Regions from separate parts of the Paenibacillus sp. FSL M7-0802 genome, predicted to be linked through region 1. Evidence: riboswitches for the same ligand, from Rfam matches in the RefSeq annotation. Region 1 holds a riboswitch; each other region holds the start of a gene.
What was found. Region 1 has a riboswitch for thiamine pyrophosphate ahead of MHB54_RS25445 (thiamine phosphate synthase). Riboswitches for the same ligand answer to the same signal wherever they lie in the genome.
Positions count from the first base shown of each region.

Region 2: it holds a riboswitch for thiamine pyrophosphate, as region 1 does, so the genes downstream of both, thiC (phosphomethylpyrimidine synthase ThiC) here and MHB54_RS25445 (thiamine phosphate synthase) in region 1, are expected to answer to the same signal.
Region 3: it holds a riboswitch for thiamine pyrophosphate, as region 1 does, so the genes downstream of both, tenA (thiaminase II) here and MHB54_RS25445 (thiamine phosphate synthase) in region 1, are expected to answer to the same signal.

Region 1 is NZ_JBBOSD010000001.1:5,553,601-5,555,804, forward strand. It holds gene MHB54_RS25440 (ABC-F family ATP-binding cassette domain-containing protein) at 1-815, shown strand, start outside; TPP riboswitch at 909-1,017, shown strand; gene MHB54_RS25445 (thiamine phosphate synthase) at 1,282-1,875, shown strand; gene thiO (glycine oxidase ThiO) at 1,940-2,204, shown strand, end outside.
Region 2 is NZ_JBBOSD010000001.1:1,947,750-1,949,953, reverse strand. It holds gene MHB54_RS09220 (IclR family transcriptional regulator) at 1-550, shown strand, start outside; TPP riboswitch at 706-818, shown strand; gene thiC (phosphomethylpyrimidine synthase ThiC) at 1,006-2,204, shown strand, end outside.
Region 3 is NZ_JBBOSD010000001.1:4,185,642-4,187,845, reverse strand. It holds gene MHB54_RS19335 (NAD-dependent malic enzyme) at 1-936, shown strand, start outside; TPP riboswitch at 1,029-1,131, shown strand; gene tenA (thiaminase II) at 1,268-1,957, shown strand; gene thiM (hydroxyethylthiazole kinase) at 2,032-2,204, shown strand, end outside.

The DNA of each region.
Region 1 (2,204 bases):
TTCTTGAAATGGCGGATCTGAACAAAGCTCAGCATATTGATGCTTATGAGAAGCAACAGGACTTTATTAAGAAACAGGAAGATTTTATTCAGCGTAATAAAGCGCGTGCCTCTACATCAGGCCGAGCAAAGAGCCGTGAAAAGCAACTTGATCGGATCGAACGTATAGATAAGCCTGAAGAAGCTGCGAAGCCAACCTTTCAATTCAAAGAAGCACGTGCAAGCGGAAAGACGGTATTTGAGGGTATTGATTTTGAGATTGGTTATACGCATGCCCTTTTGCCTAAAATGTCCATGACGATTGAACGTGGCGAAAAGATTGCTATTGTTGGCTACAACGGTGTCGGTAAATCGACATTGCTCAAAACCATATTGGGAAAAATACCGCCAATCAGTGGAAAAACCTATCAAGGTGATTTTTTGCAGCCCGCTTATTTTGAGCAGGAAGTAAAGGCGGAGAAAATTACACCGATTGACGATGTGTGGAATGAATTCCCACATTTGAACCAGCATGAAGTACGAGCGCATTTGGCGCGTTGCGGTTTAAAGAATGAGCATATCACGCGTCCGCTATCTGCGCTCAGTGGTGGAGAACAGGCTAAAGTCCGTCTTTGCAAACTGTTAATGCGTGAAAGCAACTGGGTACTGTTCGATGAGCCTACCAACCACTTGGATGTTAAAGCTAAGGATGAGCTGAAACGTGCCTTGAAGGAATACAAAGGGACCGTATTGCTTGTATCTCACGAACCGGACTTTTACGAGGATTGGGTAACCAAAACGTGGAATGTGGAAGAGTGGTCAAGTAAAGTTAACTAACATCAACTAAATCCAATTCTGCATATTTCACACGAAGTGGGGTTTGCAGAATTAGGAAAATATGCTAAGCTATCTTTAGCTTATACAATAAAATAGTCACACTAGGGGAGCCGCCCATGCGGCTGAGACGGAATAAATGGATTTCGGACCCTTTGCACCTGATCTGGGTTATGCCAGCGTAGGGAAGTGAGCGCCGTACAAACAAGGCAACACCATCTTATTTTTGTTTGTGCGTGGGACGATACACGTATACGGATATCATTGTCCGTTCGATTATTGGACGTTCGTTAAACCACTTCCTTGGGGAAGTGGTTTTTTTGCGTTTCGTTCACTTTAAGTTGTTCGAGCTTCCGTAGACGATTCACATACAATCCTCTTTCATTACTGCTGGTAGACGTGACTGGCTAAGCTTAGATCTTTTAGTCCAATGTGAGGTGAAGACAAAATCGAATTACACGCAATTTCGATGGAAAAGGGCACTTTTGCACAAGCAGCCCAAGTGGCTGCTGTGATTTGTCCGTATGTTCATTATGTACACGCACGTTTAAAACAGAATGGTGCCTCTGCATTGCTATCTTTGACTCGCAGCATGGTGGAGCAGGGAGTTCCTTTGCAACAAATTGTAGTAAATGATCGTGTGGATGTAGCTTTACTTACTTTGGTTGGAGCCGTCCAGCTACCAGCTAATGGATTACCTGTAGCGGATGTGAAAAGCCTACTTCCAAAGGGTACACGCTGTGGAGTATCTGTGCATTCCTTGAAGGAGGCGCAGACTGCCGAGCGGGTAGGAGCGGACTATGTACTTTATGGTCACATATATGAGACCCATTGTAAGCCCGGTATTGTACCACGGGGTTTAGCTCAGCTTGAACATATTTGCAGGCTGTCGAACATTCCGGTGATCGCGCTGGGCGGCATACAACCGCACCATATCCCGGAGCTTTATAGGGCCGGAGCAAGCGGAATTGCGGTGATGTCTGGTATATGGGAGGCTGAGTCGCCCGTTGCAGCTGCGCTGGAATATAGGCGAATGGCAGATCTTGTAGTTCACGACCTGTAGCGAGAAAACGAGAGTAGAGGCAAGCTGAAAGCAGAATGGTTTATGGAGAGGAGACACGGAACAAATGCCAAAGATACACATAGAGGCAAGAGCGATAGGACACGCTGAATGCTTGGTCATAGGTGGAGGTGTCATCGGCAGTTCCATTGCTTATCATGTGGCCAAGGAGGGAAGAAGTACGATCATGCTGGAACGATTGATCCCGGGTGAGGGAGCCTCAGGAGCAGCGGTTGGAATGCTGGCAGCGGAAAGTGAAGAGTTCACCGACTCTGAGCTGGCACGATTTGCTCGCATAAGTCGAGACGCATTCCCTGAGCTTGTTTGTGATC
Region 2 (2,204 bases), 3.6 Mb from region 1:
TCGACTTGGCTTCCGCATTTGGGAGCTATCCACGCATTTGTCCCAAAGCGACGAGCCGGCGGTGTTGTTACAGCCTGCAATGGAAGGACTACGTGATCGTCTGGGCGAGACGGTCAGCTTATACTTACGGGACGGCAGCATGCGTATTCGCATACAAGCCGTGCAGAGCAATCAGGCGATCCGCAGGGTTGCGCCTGTAGGTGCGCGTATGCCGCTGGCTGTAGGGGCCTCCAGCAAAGTGCTGGCAGCCTTTATGCCGCCGCAAGAGCTGGAAGCCCTGCTAAGCGGGGATGAATGGCCGCCCTCGGTAGACCCGGAGGTCTATAAAGCCCAGCTGCAGGACATTCGCGAGAAGGGCTATGCGACCAGCTATGAAGAACGGGAGCCAGGGGCTGCTGCTGTGGCTGCGCCAATTGTAAACCGGAAGGGACAGGTCACTGCGGCTTTATCTGTATCCGGTCCGGTCAGTCGGCTTGCACCCGAGACGCTGCATGACTTTGCTCCGATTTTGATTGAAGCGGCGAAGGAAATGGGACTTATGCTTCCGTAACAAGAATGAACACAGTTGAAGCAAGCAAAGTGATTTGATGGGGAGCGTCTCCTTAGTAAAGGGAACCTAGAAGGGTTGCCAAAGCCATAAATTTAAAGTAGTCTGGTAAGGATGGCGGGATGTCTGTTATAGCCGCCTCATGTGAATAGAAGTATCACAGTTACTGGGGGAGCCTGTAATGCCGGGCTGAGATGGAATCGTGCAAGATTCTGGACCCTTTGCACCTGATCTGGATCATACCAGCGTAGGGAAGTAATCGGCCATTGAAATGTATACGCGGCTGCTGTCTACAGTGGCGCAGTGGAGTAGGATTATTCCACATGCGTACTGTCTGGATAGCTGCCTCGTTAGATTAGCCGGTTCCCTGGGGAACCGGCTTTTTTGCATAGATCAGCGCCACCCTGGGAATGGTTCCGGATCGGTGTGTCATTTCATCGAAACGGGAGGAATGGACAATGAAGCCGACAGAAGTGGAAGGAACAAAAGGAACAGAATTGAAATCAACAGAAGTAAGGGTAGGAACAAAAGAAGTTGAGGTAGAGAAGACAAACGGGGAGCAAGCCAGTGGGGTAACGCCCTTTCCAGGGAGCCGTAAGGTATATATTCAAGGCTCGCGGCCGGACATTGCCGTGCCAGAGCGCGAAATTGCTCTTCATCCTACACATACGCCGCAGGGCACGGAGCATCATGAGCCATTGCGTGTGTACGATACGAGCGGTCCCATGACCGACGAAGCCTATCAGGTCGATATCCGTCAGGGCCTGCCTCCATTACGGCGAGCTTGGGCCCTGGAACGGGGCGATGTGGAGGCTTACGAGGGACGCGCCGTCCAGCCGGAGGATAATGGACTGAAACCTGGCTCCAAACGGGAGACAGTGGAATTTCCCGGCGTGACCAACCGTCCGCTTCGTGCTTTGCAAGGTCGTACAGTGACACAAATGCATTATGCGCGGCAAGGGATCATTACGCCCGAAATGGAATTTGCGGCGATCCGCGAAGGGGTGGAGCCTGAGTTTGTACGGCAGGAGTTGGCTGCTGGACGAGCCATTTTGCCTTCGAATATCAATCACCCGGAAAGTGAGCCAATGGTCATTGGGCGTCATTTTCACGTGAAGATCAATGCGAACATTGGTAATTCTGCGGTTACCTCCTCCATCGAGGAGGAAGTGGAAAAAATGACCTGGGCTGTGCGTTGGGGCTCGGATACAGTTATGGACCTGTCCACAGGCCGTAATATCCATACAACACGTGAATGGATCATTCGGAATTCTCCTGTACCGATTGGGACTGTACCGCTGTATCAGGCACTTGAAAAGGTGAACGGCGAAGCAGAAGCGCTGACGTGGGAGCTGTATCGCGATACGCTGATTGAGCAAGCGGAGCAGGGAGTGGACTATTTTACAATTCATGCGGGTGTATTGCTGCGGTATATACCGATGACGGCGAATAGAATGACGGGAATCGTATCCCGTGGTGGGTCGATCATGGCAGCCTGGTGCCTTGCGCACCATCAGGAGAATTTTTTGTATACGCATTTTGAAGAAATCTGCGAAATTATGAAAGCCTATGATGTGGCCTTTTCTCTCGGGGATGGTCTACGTCCGGGTAGCATCTATGATGCGAATGATGAAGCACAGTTTGCAGAGCTGGAAAC
Region 3 (2,204 bases), 1.4 Mb from region 1:
TACGGTCAAAGCATACTCACCTTCAACGATGATATACAAGGTACAGGAGCAGTGACCCTGGCTGCGATTCTTTCGGCGGTGGGTGTCACCAAGACTCCGCTGCGTGAACAAAAAATACTTGTTTTCGGCCCAGGGGCTGCAGGGATCGGTAACGCTGATCAAATTCGGGGCGCTATGATCGAGGATGGCCTTTCCGTAGATGATTCATTCAAGTCCTTTTGGGCCTTTGATTATCGCGGGCTGTTAACGGAAGATATGGAAGACGTATTGGAGTATCAGAAACCGTATGTGCGCAAAAAGGATGAAGTCAGCTCATGGACCCGGTCGGGTGACGGCAAAATACCGCTACTGGAGGTCATCCGTCAGGTGAAGCCTACGATATTGATTGGAACTTCCGGTGTAGCAGGTGCCTTTTCTGAAGAGATCATCAAGGAGATGGCAAAGCATGTAGAACGCCCGATCATTATGCCCATGTCCAATCCTACAAACCTTGCAGAAGCAGTACCCGAGGATTTGATCCGGTGGACAGATGGCAGAGCACTGATCGCAACCGGAAGTCCTTTTGAGCCCGTTACCTATAACGATACAAATTTTGAGATTGGACAGGCGAACAATGCCTTTGTTTTTCCGGGACTGGGTCTGGGTGCGATTGTGGTTAAAGCCAAAAGGATTACCCCTGCGATGTTTACAGCGGCAGCAGTTGCTGTTGCCAATGGTGTAGATTCGAATACGCCTGGCGGTGCGCTACTCCCTCATATCCGAAAATTACGCGAAGTTTCGTACGCTGTTGCGATTGCGGTTGCAAAAGCCGCGATTCAGGATCAGGTAGCGCAGGCGCACATTTCAGATGTGGAACAAGCTATACAAGATGCAATGTGGAAACCGAAATATGCCAAGGTCAAAGCAGTGGAAAGTGTAATTCATCACCCTCACTAAGCCCAAAACACCTAACTAGAGGAAATTTAATATTTTGTACACTATGTTTGACATAGCATATGAACGAATGTACAGTAATAGTCAAAAGAATAGAAGTCCACTAGGGGAGCCACTATGGCTGAGACAAGAGCGTATCTTGGACCCTTTGAACCTGATCTAGTTCGTACTAGCGTAGGAAAGTGGAGCCTTCGTATATAAGGTTTCAAGCGTTTTTTGCGTATTGGGCCTATTGTTGAAGCCGCTCCATTTTTCCGGGGCGGCTTTTTAGCGTTGTTCCGGAATTATATTCTTACAGGACTTCTTGCTCTTCAATTTAATGGAGGTGGGGAAATTGAGTTTTACACAAGAACTCCGTCGGCAGGCGGACGGCATTTTTCAAGCGATTTTTGAGCATCCCTTTGTGAGAGGTATTGCTGAAGGAAGTTTGACAAGGGGACAGCTGATTCACTATGTAAAACAGGACTTTGAATATTTGAACGCCTACATGCGGATATACGGCATCGCAATCTCCAAATGCACGAATCGGGAGGACATGGCTGTATTTAATGAACAAATCTCTTTTATTCTCCACAGCGAGGTTCATCCGCATCAAAATTTCTGTGCTGTCGCAGGGGTGAGCTATGAAGAGTTGCAGGGATATCCGCTCGCTCCGTCGGCTCATCACTATATCCGTCACATGCTGACGGTTGCGCATGAGGGCAGCCTGGGCGAGATCTTGGCTGTGCTGCTGCCATGTATGTGGACGTATGCCGAGATTGGTCGCAGGCTGCTGGATGAAGTAAAGCCGGATGAGTCTCATCCGTTCTATGAATGGATGGGCTTCTATGGAGACCAGCTTGATGATACAACACTCAAGTTCCGAGAACGTGTAGATGCTTGGGCGGAAGGCGCAACGGCTGCTGAGCGAGAGCGGATGATTGAGCATTTTATACTGAGCTGCCAGCTGGAATATAAGTTCTGGGACATGGCCTATAAGCAGGAAGAATGGCCGGTCCAGATACAGGCAGCGGTCTTGGAATAGTCAGCTTGGCAATTCGATGCGTGAAGTACAGTTAATGCCCTGTTGAACCACCAACTATAGAGAGGATAATCATTATGAGTACATGGGAAAAAAGTTATTCGGATCTCCTGACGAAGGTACAAAACAGCAAACCCCTCGTTCACAATATGACCAATGTGGTAGTCACTAACTTTACGGCCAACGGCCTGTATGCATTGGGCGCCTCCCCGGTGATGGCCTATGCACTCGAGGAAGTAGCAGACATGGC